Regions from separate parts of the Angustibacter aerolatus genome, predicted to be linked through region 2. Evidence: riboswitches for the same ligand, from Rfam matches in the RefSeq annotation. Region 2 holds a riboswitch; each other region holds the start of a gene.
What was found. Region 2 has a riboswitch for S-adenosylmethionine ahead of ACYVI6_RS07790 (amino acid ABC transporter permease). Riboswitches for the same ligand answer to the same signal wherever they lie in the genome.

Region 1 (4,174 bases), on a different contig from region 2:
CGGGTCGAACGTCCACAGGAAGTCGCCCGAGCCGCCGGCGCCGTGCCGCGGGGCGACCACCGGTGCACCGCTGTCGGTCCACGGGCCCGCGGGGGTCGGGGCGGTCGCGACGCCGATCGCGTTGTCACCCGACTCGGGGGTGACGGTGGTGTCGGTGACCACGTAGTACATGCGGTACTCGCCGTCGACGTAGCGCAGGTCGGGCGCCCAGAGGCCGGCGTCCGCGGTGGCCCAGGCCGGACGGGTGGCCGCGGTGAAGGCGTCGCCGACGTGCGTCCAGCTCACGAGGTCGCGCGAGCGGGCGATCGGGATCTGGTGCGGCGTGCCCTCGCCCTCGCGCAGCGGGTCGGAGGTGCCGACGGCGTACCACCAGCCGTCCTTGCCGCGCAGCAGGGAGGGGTCGGCGAAGGTGTCGGCGAAGCCCTGCGAGACGGGGTTGCGGTAGGTGGCCGGCTGCGTCCGGTCGGCGGGCGTCGCGGCCTGCGCGGCGGGCACGGCCAGGCCCGTCGCGAGCAGGGCCGCCAGCGCCGTCCGGCGTGCTGCGGGTCGTGCGCTGCGCCTCATGGCGGCTCCTTCGTCGCCCGGTGCCGCGGACGTCGTCGTCCGCGTGCGCTGCGCCCGTACCCACCCGATCGCCGTCCATGCACCCGACTTCGGTCACGGACAGGTCACGAAGCGGGCACGCCCGGGCACCACCCGGTCGGCGCTCCTGTCGGGGCCCGCTCGGTGGGCGCCCGCGGCCGCCGGTGGCAGCATCAAGACCATGCCGACCAGCTACGCGAACCCGGTGCACGACGGCTACCTCGCCGACCCGTTCGTGCTCCGCACCGACGACGGGTACGTCGCCTTCGGCACCGGGCGCACGGTCGACGGGCGGGCCTTCGAGGTGCTGCGCTCGGACGACCTCGTGCACTGGCGCAGCGTCGGCGGGGCGCTGGAGCAGGTGCCCGGGCTGGGTACCGACTACTGGGCGCCCGAGGTCGCGCACGCCGAGGGCCGCTGGTGGATGTACTACTCGGCCGGCACCGGCGACGTCGGGCACCAGGTGCGGGTCGCGGTGGCCGACGACCCGGTCGGCCCGTACCGCGACACCGGGCACGTGCTCACCGAGGGGGAGCGCTTCGCCATCGACCCGCACCCCTTCCGCGACGCCGACGGCGACTGGTGGCTGTTCTTCGCCCGCGACGTGCTCGACACCGAGCGGGTCGGCACCATGCTCGCCGTCGCCAGGCTCGACGGCATGACCCGGCTCGCCGGCCCGACGACCGCGGTGCTCGAGCCGACCGGCGACTGGCAGCTGTACCAGCGGCAGCGCTCGATGTACGGGAAGGTCTACGACTGGCACACGCTGGAGGGGCCGTTCGTCGTGCACCGCGGCGGCCGCTACCACCTCTTCTACTCCGGCGGGTCGTGGCAGGAGCCGACGTACGGCGTCGCGCACGCTGTGGCCGACCGCCCCGACGGGCCCTGGGTCGAGACCGCGCGGGAGCCGCTGCTGCGCAGCGTGCCAGGCGTCGTCGGGCCCGGCCACAACAGCGTGGTCACCACGCCCGACGGGCTCGACGTGATGGTCTACCACGCGTGGGACGTCGAGCAGACGGCCCGCCGGATGTGCCTCGACCCGATCCGGTGGACGCCGGACGGCCCGGTCGTGGACGGCCCGTCGACGGGGCCGACGACGCTCGAGCGCTAGCCCGGCGTCTCGCAGGTCGAGAAGATGCGGCTCGAAGGGTGGACCGGCGGCGCGGGCTGCCGATACCTTCTGACGTAGGTCACGAGTGCCAGCGTTCAGCCCCGGCTTGCTGGCCGGCAACCCTCCTCCGCGGCGGGGTGCCCCGGGTGAGGACCTGGCGTCGGCGAGGTGCCGGCGCAAGCGCGGACCTGCGGCACGTGGGTCCCTGACCCGTCGTGGAGACGTCATGTCGACCATCGCCCGCCCGACCACACCCCGCACCGTCGCCCGTCCTGCTACCCGTCCCGGCGCCCCGGCGTCCGACTGGCCGGGGGCAGGGCCACTGCTGCCGGTGGTCGGCGCCGACCTGGCCGCGCCGCTCGTCGACGGTCGGACCGTGCGGCACGTGAACCTCGACCAGGCCGCGAGCGCCCAGTGCCTCGAGTCGGTGGCCGCGCGCGTCACCGCCGCGCTGCCGTACTACGCGAGCGTGCACCGCGGTGCCGGCTGGGCCTCGCAGGTGTCGACGTCGGCGCTCGAGCAGAGCCGCCGCACGATCGGCGGCTTCGTGGGCGCCCGGCCCGGCGACGTCGTCGTGCTGACCCGCAACACCACCGATGCGCTGAACCTGCTCGCGGGCTGTCTGCCGACGTGGGGCGACGTGGTGTTCCTCGACCTCGAGCACCACGCGAACCTGCTGCCCTGGCAGGCCCGACCGCACCGCGCCGTCGCCACGCAGCCGACGCTGGAGGGCACGCTCGCCGAGCTCGAGCGGGTGCTGGCCGAGCGCCCGGCCGCGCTGCTCGCCGTCACCGGCGCGTCGAACGTCACCGGCGAGGAGCTGCCCGTCGACCGCCTGGTGCGGCTCGCGCACCGGCACGGCGCCCGCGTGGTGGTCGACGCCGCCCAGCTCGCCCCGCACCGCCGGATCAGCCTCACCGAGAGCGGCGCCGACTACGTGGCGTTCAGCGGCCACAAGCTCTACGCGCCGTACGGCGCGGGCGCGCTGGTCGGCCGGCGCGACTGGCTCGACCGCGGCACACCGCACCTGGCCGGCGGCGGCGCCGTCGTGCAGGTCGACGTCGAGCAGACGCAGTGGGCGTGCGCCCCGGCGCGGCACGAGGGCGGCACCCCGAACGTGCTCGGCGCGGTGGCGCTGGCCGCCGCTTGCGAGGCGCTGGGCGCGCTGCCCGAGGCGGCGCTCGAGGTGCACGAGGCGGCGCTGCGCGAGCGGCTGGTGCACGGGCTGACCGCGCTCGACGGCGTCGAGGTGCACCGGGTCTTCGCCGACGACGCCCCCTCGATCGGCGTCGTCACCTTCACGGTCGACGGGGTCGACGCGGGGCTGGTCGCCGCGTACCTGTCGGCCGAGCACGGCATCGGCGTCCGCGACGGCCGGTTCTGCGCGCACCCGCTGCTCGCCCACCTCGGGCTCGACGCCGGGGCGGTGCGGGCCAGCGTCGGCGTCGGCTCGCGCACCGAGGACGTCGACCGGCTGGTGGCCGCCGTCGCCGAGCTGGTCGCGCACGGCCCCTCGTGGACCTACGCCCGCACCGAGGGTCGCTGGGCGCCGAGCCCCGACCCGCGCCCGCTGCCGGCCTGGGCGGGCGACAGCGCCGGCCCCGCGGGCGCGAGTCCCTGCGAGAGCTAGGGTCTGCCCGCCCTAGCCGTGGGTGGGGACGTCGGAGAACAGGCTCGACACCGACTCGCCGAGGTGGATGCGGCTGATCGCCTCGGCGAAGACCGGCGCGACCGAGCGGACCTCGAGGTGCGGCAGCCCGTAGTGCCCGGCCTGCGGCACGGTGTTGGTGGTGACCACCTCGGTGACGTCGTCGCGGGCCGAGAGCCGCTCGATGGCCGGGCCGGTGAACAGGCCGTGGGTGCACGCCAGCGAGACGGTGCGCACGTGCCGGGAGCGCAGCGCCTCGAGCAGCTCGACGACCGAGCCGCCGGTGGCGATCTCGTCGTCGAGCACGATGACGTCCTTGCCGTCGACGTCGCCGACGATCATGTCGATGACCACGCGGTCGTCGGCCAGCCGCTGCTTCGAGCCGGCGGCGACCGGCACGTCGAGCAGCCGGGCGAACGCGGTGGCCGCCTTGGCGTTGCCGAGGTCGGGGGAGACCACGACGGTGTTCGACAGGTCGCGACCGCGGTAGTGCATCGCCAGGTCGCCGATCGCCGACAGGTGGTCGACCGGCACCGAGAAGAACCCGTGCACCTGCGGGGCGTGCAGCGCCATCGTCACCACGCGGTCGGCGCCCGCCGTGGCGATGAGGTCGGCCACCAGCCGGCCGCCGATCGAGATGCGCGGCGCGTCCTTCTTGTCGCTGCGCGCGTAGGCGTAGTGCGGGATGACGGCGGTGATGCTCGCCGCCGAGGCGCCCCGGGCGGCGTCGAGCATGAGCAGCAGCTCCATCAGGTGCTCCTGCACCGGCGGCACGAGCGGCTGCACGATGAACACGTCGCGCTGGCGGCAGTTGGCCCGCAGCTGCACCTGCA
Region 2 (4,174 bases):
CCGGGTCGAGCGCGGACGTCGGCTCGTCGAAGAGCAGGACGCCGGGGCGCATGGCCAGCGCCCGGGCGATCGCCACGCGCTGCTGCTGCCCGCCGGACAGCTGCCGCGGGTACGCGGCCGCCTTCTCGGCCAGGCCGACGCGCTCGAGCAGCGCGCGCGCCTGCTCCTCGGCCTCGCGGCGGCTCGCCCGGCCGGTGGCGACCGGCGCCGACGCGACGTTGTCGAGCACGGTCAGGTTCGGGAACAGGTTGAACCCCTGGAACACGAAGCCGACCTTCGCGCGCTGCCGCAGGATCGTGCGCTCCGGCAGCGCCTTCAGCCGATCACCGTGCCGCCGCACGCCGATCAGCTCGCCGTTGACGCTGACGTGCCCGACGTCGAGCGGCTCGAGGTGGTTGATCGCCCGCAGCAGCGTGGACTTGCCCGAGCCCGACGGGCCGAGCACGACGGCGACCTGCCCCGGCTGCACGGTCAGGTGCACGCCGTCCAGCACCTTGTGCGCGCCGTACCACTTGTGCGCGTCGTGCACCTCGACGCCGGCCGCCTGCACCGGCTCGAGCGCGAGCGACGGGCTCGCGACCGCCTGCAGCGCCTCGATCCTCGTCACCACGACGCCCCCGTCCGGCGCGCACGCAGCGCGGCGGCGCCGAACCGCAGGCGCTGCAACGGTGTCGGAGGCAGCGTGCGCACCGCGCCGCGGGCGTAGGCGCGCTCCACGTGGTACTGGACGGTCGAGACGATGCTGGTGAGCACCACGTACCAGACGGTCGCGACGAGCAGCAGCGGCACGATGTCGCCGGGGTAGGTGCTGCCCATCGTCTCGACGGTGCCGAACAGGTCGAGCAGCGACACGTAGTAGACCAGCGACGTGCCCTTCACCAGGCCGATGAGCAGGTTCACGTAGCTCGGCACGATCGAGCGGAGTGCCTGCGGCAGCATGATCCTGCGGAACTGGTACCGCCTGGGCAGCCCCAGCGCGGACGCCGCCTCGTGCTGCCCCTGGTCGACCGAGAGGATGCCGGCACGGACGATCTCACCGGCGAAGGCCGCCTCGTTCAGGCTGATGCCGACCACCGCGATCGCCAGGTCGGTGGCCAGCCGCGACTCGGAGAACTCGAAGAACGCCGGGCCGAAGGGCACGCCGACGCTCAGCGTCTGGTAGAGGGCGCTGAAGTTGTAGAGGAACAACAGCAGCACGATGAGCGGGATCGACCGGAACAGCCAGGTGTAGGCCCAGCTCACGGCCTGCAGCACCGGGTTGCGCGACAGCCGCATGAGCGCCAGCACCACGCCACCGAGCAGCCCCAGCACCGCGCTCAGCGCGGCGACCTTCAGCGTGACGAGCAGGCCCTCGAGCACCACCGGCCGCAGGAACCAGTACCCGAAGCGGTCCCACTGGAAGAACGGGTTCACCACCAACCCGTGCACGACCTGGGCCACCACCACGAGCACCACGGCGGTGGCGATCCAGCGGCCGGGGCGGCGCAGCGGCACGACGCGCTGCGCCCTGCGCGGGACGGCGTGCAGCGGGGTGGGTGCCGTCTGGGACGACGCGGACGACGGCGGGGACGGCGGGGACGGCGGGGACGGCGGGCGGGCGGGCGGTGTCGCCGTCCGCACGTCGGTGTGGTCTGACACGGGCTCTCCGGTGGACGAAGGCACGACGCGGCGCGGCGGCGACACGGGACACGTGTCGTCGCACGCCGGTCGGCGGGCGAGGTGGGGCGCGGCTCGTCAGGGACGGCGCGCGCAGGTACCCGGCCGGGCGACGGCGCGCGGCGGGTCAGGAGGGCTGGCGGTGGTGCGGGCGGTCAGGCGTGACAGAGCGCGCTGCACGTGCGCGCGAGATCGACGTGACGTCGCGCGCTCAGCGCGAGCGCATCGAGGACAACCCAGCGGGTCGACACCTGTGAACCACCTGTTCCCCCCGGAGGGGCTTCGCGCTTACCGGACGATCCCGGTCTGGTCGTCACCTGGAGCACCCCACCGCGGAGCGAGGGTTGCTGGTCAGCAAGCCAGGGCCTGTTGCTGACGCTCTTGACCGTGCGACGCCGACGGTACGCACTCGAACGGCGTCGTGTCAATGTCGATCGACCGACTCGACTTTGCGGGCGCGGCCGGGCGCGACGTCCGGAGCCCGGTCTGGTCGGATGGACGCCGTGAGCGGTGCACCGGACGGCGCGTGGCAGCGGGCGGCGCGCCAGTTCGTGCACGTGCGGCCCGCGCCCGGGGCGCACCGGGCCGCGCTGCGGGCCGGCGTCAGCGTCGGCGTGCCGCTGCTGCTGGTCGTCGCCCTCGGGCGGCCGCACCTGTCGGCGTACGCCGCGTTCGGGGCGTTCACCTCGCTGTACGGCCGCAACCACGTCGGGCTGCCCCGCGTCACCATGCAGCTCAGCGCGGCCGCGGCGCTGCTTGCCTCGCTCGTGGCCGGCGTCCTGGTGGGTGCGACGGGGTCGCACTGGCTCGCCGTCGGCGTGGCGACCGTGCTGGTGCTGGCGGGCAGCGCGCTCGCCTCGGCGCAGGACTGGCACCCGCCCGGACCGCTGTTCCTGGTGTTCGCGTTCGGCGCGACGAGCTCGGTGCCGCACGCGACGTCCGACGTGGGGGTCGCCGCGCTGGTCGCGACCGCCAGCGCCGCCTTCGCGCTGGTGGTGGGCAACGCGGGTGCGGTGCTGCGGCGCGACCTGGCGGCCTTCCGGCGGGCCGGGCCGCGCGAGCGGCCGCGCCAGGTGGCCTGGGGCGACGTGCTGCTCTACGGCACCGCCGTGCTGCTCGCCGGTGCGGCGGCGACGCTCACCGGCCTCGGGCACCCGTACTGGGCGAGCGTCGCCGCGGTGGCGCCGCTCATGGGGCTCGGGGCCACGAACCGGCTGGTGCGGGCGGCGCACCGCGTGGTCGGCACGCTGCTCGGGCTGCTCACGAGCGCCCTGCTGCTCGCACCGCACCCGAGCCCCGTCGCCGCCGTGCTCGTCGTGGCGGTGCTGCAGGTGGCGGCCGAGCTGCTCATCGGGCGCAACTACGGCCTGGCGCTGCTCGTGATCACCCCCATGGCGCTGCTGCTGGGCCAGGTGGCGGTGCAGCGCCCGGTCGGCGAGCTGCTGCTCGAACGAGGCGTGCAGACGGTGCTCGGCGCCGTGGTCGCAGCCGTGGTGGTGCTGGTGGCCCGGCGGGTGCGGCCGGCCGGGGGACGCGGCTAGAAGAGGCCGCGCACCCACGACACGAGGTCGTCCAGCCGGGCGCCGAACAGCCCGAGCACCGCCTGACCGGACGGCGTGGCGTAGAGCGCGACGAAGAGCGCGAGCAGGCCGCACACGATGAGCGCCGCGACCTGCCACGACGAGACGCGCGTGCGGTAGAGCCGGCTGACGCCCTTCGCGTCGACGAGCTTGCCGCCGATGCGCAGCCGGGTCAGGAAGGTGCTGGCCATGCCGGCCCGGCCCTTGTCGAGGAACTCCACGAGCGTCGCGTGCGTGCCGACGGCCACGATGAGCTCGGCGCCCTTGTCGTCGGCCAGCAGCATCGCGACGTCCTCGCTGGTGCCGGTGGCTGGGAACACGACCGGCTCGATGCCGAGCCGCCGCACCCGCTCCAGGCCCGGCGCCCGGCCGTCGCGGTAGGCGTGCACCACGATCTCGGCGCCGCACGCGAGCGCCCGGTCGGACACCGAGTCCATGTCGCCCACGACCATGTCGAGGTGCAGGCCGGCCTCGAGCACGGCGTCCGCTCCCCCGTCGACGCCGATGATCACCGGCTTGTACTCGCGCACGTAGGTGCGCAGCGTGTGCAGGTCCTCGCGGTAGTGGTACCCGCGGACCACCACGAGCACCTGGCGGCCGTCCATCCGCGTGACGACGTCGGGCACGCCGACGCCGTCGAGCAGCAGCTCGCGCTCGCGGCGCAGGTAGTCCATGGTGTTCGCCGCGAACGCCTCCAGCTGCGTCGACAGCCCCGCCCGCGCTTCTTCCATCGCCACCGCGACCGTCGCGTCGGTCTGCCGCGTGCCCTCCGCCACCTGCTCCTCGAGGTCGTCACCCAGGTAGACGCGGCCCTCGTCGACCCGCACCCGCTCGCCCTCGGCAACCCGCACCATCACGTCGCGCCCCACGCCGTCGACCAGCGGCACTCCTGCGGCGAGCAGGATCCCCGGCCCGAGGTTCGGGTACCGGCCGCTCGT
Region 3 (4,174 bases), on a different contig from region 2:
GCGGCGGGTACAACCGGTCGCTGTCGACGGCCGCCACCACCACGTCGGCGCGCACCCTCGCGAGGGCGGCGTCCAGCCCGCCGCGGCCACGGCCCACGTCGTGCGAGCTCATGGCCTCCGTGAGCACCAGGTACGAACCCGGGTCGAACCGGCGGGCCAGCTTGCCGGCGTGGTGGTCGAGGTAGCTCTCGACCGCGTAGCGGCCACCGCCGCCGAGCGGCTGCTCGTCGCCCTGGGCCCGGCGGCCGAATCGGGCGTCGAGCTCGTCGGCGCTGCGGTAGGTGGCGTGCGCGATGCGACGGGCGATGCCCAGCCCGGTGACGGGACCGGGGCCGTCCTGGTCGTGGTAGTCGCCGCCCTGCCAGGCGGGGTCGGCGCGGATGGCCGCCACCTGCGGCGCGCACCAGGCGATCTGGTCGGCGCTCGCCGCCGCCGTCGACGCCAGCACGAGGGCGCTGGCGACGCGGTCGGGATGGGTGACGGCCCACTCGACCACCCGCATGCCGCCCATCGAGCCGCCGACGACGCTCGCCCACGTGCCGATGCCCAGGGCGTCGGCCAGGCGCACCTCCGCCTCGACCTGGTCGCGCACCGTCAGGAACGGGAAGCGCGAGCCCCAGGCCCGGCCGTCGGGCGCGACGGACGACGGACCCGTGGTGCCCTGGCAGCCACCGAGCACGTTCGGCGCCACCACGAACCAGCGGTCGGTGTCGAGCGCGCGGCCCGGGCCGACGAGCCCGTCCCACCACCCGGGCGTCGGGTGGCCGTCCCCGGCCGGTCCGGCCACGTGGCTGTCACCGGTGAGCGCGTGCAGCACCAGCACGGCGTTGTCGACCGCCGCGTTCAGCGTGCCCCACGTCTCGTAGGCGACCGTGACGTCGGGCAGCGCGCCCCTGGCCTCGAGGGTGATCGTGCCGACCTCGGCGAACCGGCGGTGCCCCACGGGGTCGCCGGGTCGCCAGTGGCCGGTCACGGTCATCAGGAGCCCTTGGCGGCCCGGAAGCCGGCCTCGAGGTCGGCGAGGATGTCGTCGAGGTGCTCCAACCCCACGGCCAGCCGCACCAGGCCGGGGGTGACCCCGCTCGCGGCCTGCTCCTCGGGCGAGAGCTGGCTGTGGGTCGTCGACGCCGGGTGGATCACCAGGCTGCGCACGTCGCCGATGTTCGCGACGTGGCTGTGCAGCTCGAGCGCCTCCACGAAGCGCTGCCCGGCCTCGAGACCGCCGACGATCTCGAAGGCCAGCACCGCGCCCGCACCGCGCGGCGCGTACTTGCGCGCGTTCTCGCGCCACGGGCTGCTCTCGAGGCCGGCGTACGCGACCCGCTCGACCTCGTCGCGACCCTCGAGCCAGGTGGCGACGGCCTCGGCGTTGGCGACGTGCCGCTCGATGCGCAGGCTGAGCGTCTCGATCCCCTGCGAGAGCAGGAAGCTGTTGAACGGCGAGATCGACGGTCCGAGGTCGCGCAGCAGCTGCACGCGCGCCTTGAGGATGTACGAGAGGTTCGCCCCCAGCGGGCTGCCGACGCCGAGGTCGCGGCCGTAGACGAGACCGTGGTAGCTCGGGTCGGGCTGGTTGAACCCCGGGAACCGATCCGGCTCGGCGGTGTAGTCGAAGCGACCGCCGTCGACGATCACGCCGCCGATCGCGCTGCCGTGGCCGCCGAGGTACTTGGTCGCCGAGTGCACCACGACGTCGGCGCCCCACTCGAGCGGGCGGATGAGGTACGGCGTGGCCACCGTGTTGTCGACGATCAACGGCACGCCGGCGTCGTGCGCGACACCGGAGACGCCCTCGATGTCGAGCACGTCCTGCTTGGGGTTCGAGATGGTCTCGGCGAAGAAGGCCTTGGTGTTCGGCCGCACCGCGGCACGCCACGACTCGAGGTCGTCGGGGTCGTCGACGAAGGTGACCTGCACGCCCAGCTTGGGGAACGTGTAGTGCAGCAGGTTGTACGTGCCGCCGTAGAGGCTGGGGCTGGCCACCACGTGGTCACCGGCCTCCGCGACGTTCAGCAGCGCCAGCGTCTCGGCCGACTGACCGCTGGCGACCAGCAGGGCCCCCACGCCGCCCTCGAGGTTCGCCACGCGCTGCTCCACGACGTCGGTCGTGGGGTTCATCAGGCGCGTGTAGATGTTGCCGAACTCCTTGAGCCCGAACAGGTTCGCGGCGTGCTCGGCGTCCTTGAAGACGTAGGACGTCGTCTGGTAGATGGGCAGCGACCGGGCGCCGGTGGCGGCGTCCGGCTGCTGACCGGCGTGGATCTGTCGCGTCTCGAAGGACCAACCGTCGGACATCTCTGCTCCTCGGTGCGTGCTGGTGGGTGCGTGCTCGTGCGTGCTGGTGGGTGCCTGCTCACGCCCCGCGGGGCGCGGCAGCGGGACGCGCCGGTCGTCCGGCCCGTCACCGGGTCCTGCGTCAGCGGTCGCGTCGACAGCTCATCGGGGGACTCCCATCTCTGGGGTCCGTCGGCACGACGGACCCGCGCTTGCCGTCCGTCACCGTGACGGAGCAGCCGGGTCATCACCCGGGGCACCCCACCGCGAGTGGAGGGTTGCCGGCCAGCGAGCCGGGGCTTGACGCTGGCGCTCATGACCTGGGCCGAAGGTACCCCAGACCACCGCCGCGGATCCACGCTCTGGACGCCGCCGTCTCACATGGTGGACCTCACGTCGACCGCCGAGGCCCACCGGGGCACCACGCCCGTCCGCAGCGCCTCGTCGACCAGGACCGCCAGCGGGTACCCGGCGTCCACCTCCAGGGCCCGCTCGCAGGCGACCGCCGCCAGCGGGCCGTCACCACGGGTCCAGTGGTGCACGGCCAGCATGGTGGCGACGGGCGCGGCGAGCGCGTCCGGCGCGAGCGTGCAGAGCCGGGTCAGCAGACCTCCGACGGCGGCGACGCCGTCCGGCGTGCCGACGAGGCGACTCGCCGGCGACTCCTCGCCCGCGCGGTCCACCGGCACCATGCGCCCGCCGAGGCGACGCAGGGCCGCTGCGGCCTCGTCCACCGCGTGGTCGGCGTCCGAGTCGTCGACGTCGTCGAGGTCGTCCACGTCTGCGTCGCCCACCGCGGCGCGCCAGCCGCTCCAGCGGTCGAGCAGGACGTCGCGCACGTCGCGGTCCCCCAGCCCGACGAGCAGCCGCCCGACGTCGGCGAGCTCGGGGGGTTCGGAGCGGTTCGCCTGCCCGACGACCATCTCGTCGAACAGCCGCACGGTCGCAGCCTGCCGCGCTGCAGCCCCGCGGCCGCGACGGGCCGCCCAGTCGTGGAGCGCATCGGCCCGGGCACGGTCGGCGGCCACCTGCACGGCTGCGGCGGTCAGCGGCGACCCGGGCCGCAGCGCGGCGAGGGCGGCCGCCCGGTCGGGAGCCGGTGCGCGGCCCTGCAGCACGAAGTGCAGCACGAGCTCGCTGTGCCGGTGGTCCGACAGGTCGTGGCGGCGGGCGGGGCGCAGGCCGTCGGCTGCGGTGTCGGCCAGTGGGTCCGTCCAGGCGGCGCCGTCGTGGACGTAGAACGTCCAGACCGGCACCGGGTGCAGCGCCGCGACGACCGCGTCGCGCTCGGCGCTGCGTGGCGGTCTGGCTCCCACTGCCCGCGGCCGGTCGTCGTGGACGACGACCACCACCGCGGCGGGGCGTGCTGCGACCACTGCCTCCGTCACCGCCGCCGCCCAGGACCGCACCCGCGTCGTCCCCGTGCCGGTCGGCGGCAGGTCGGCGCGGGCCATCAGCCCGAGCGTCGGCGCCCCGCGCGTGAGCGACAGCAGCACCACGCTGCGTCGGGGCTCGTACCCCAGCAGGTGCGGGAGGGCGGCGACCAGCTCGACCGGGTGGCGCACCGTGGCCGCCGGCACCTCGGCCGCCCGGTCGGCCGCTGTCCGACGCGGGTCCGTGGCCCCGGTCGAGGAGCGCGAATCGGTCGGGTCGGTCGGGTCGGTCGGGTCGGTCGGGTGGGCGGGGTCGGTGGTGGGTCGGTCGTCGCGTCGTCCAGGCATGCGGCGAGCGTCGACGCCGGCCGGTCACGACGCCTGCGTCCGACGACCGCTGTGGACCGTCGCCGGCGTCCACAGGCCGCGCCTGTGGACGGGCGACGGCCGTCCACCGTCAGCGCACGACCTGCCCGGGCACGACGTCGGGTCGGCCAGCCTCGGACGCGTGCCGCTCCCCACGTCGA

Region 1: linked by a shared signal. The riboswitch ahead of ACYVI6_RS17700 (aminotransferase class V-fold PLP-dependent enzyme) and the one ahead of ACYVI6_RS07790 (amino acid ABC transporter permease) in region 2 are both predicted to bind S-adenosylmethionine.
Region 3: linked by a shared signal. The riboswitch ahead of ACYVI6_RS07375 (bifunctional o-acetylhomoserine/o-acetylserine sulfhydrylase) and the one ahead of ACYVI6_RS07790 (amino acid ABC transporter permease) in region 2 are both predicted to bind S-adenosylmethionine.

What each region holds. Positions count from the first base shown of each region.
Region 1 is NZ_BAAHBM010000131.1:659-4,832, forward strand. It holds partial or broken gene ACYVI6_RS17690 (family 43 glycosylhydrolase) at 1-564, opposite strand, end outside; gene ACYVI6_RS17695 (glycoside hydrolase family 43 protein) at 764-1,693, shown strand; SAM riboswitch class IV at 1,771-1,882, shown strand; gene ACYVI6_RS17700 (aminotransferase class V-fold PLP-dependent enzyme) at 1,920-3,323, shown strand; gene ACYVI6_RS17705 (ribose-phosphate diphosphokinase) at 3,336-4,174, opposite strand, start outside.
Region 2 is NZ_BAAHBM010000023.1:9,841-14,014, forward strand. It holds gene ACYVI6_RS07785 (amino acid ABC transporter ATP-binding protein) at 1-550, opposite strand, end outside; gene ACYVI6_RS07790 (amino acid ABC transporter permease) at 604-1,527, opposite strand; SAM riboswitch class IV at 1,936-2,043, opposite strand; gene ACYVI6_RS07795 (FUSC family protein) at 2,160-3,197, shown strand; gene steA (putative cytokinetic ring protein SteA) at 3,194-4,174, opposite strand, start outside.
Region 3 is NZ_BAAHBM010000021.1:12,947-17,120, reverse strand. It holds gene metX (homoserine O-acetyltransferase MetX) at 1-979, opposite strand, end outside; gene ACYVI6_RS07375 (bifunctional o-acetylhomoserine/o-acetylserine sulfhydrylase) at 979-2,295, opposite strand; SAM riboswitch class IV at 2,478-2,595, opposite strand; gene ACYVI6_RS07370 (DUF4192 family protein) at 2,652-3,995, opposite strand; gene ACYVI6_RS07365 (YkvA family protein) at 4,105-4,174, opposite strand, start outside.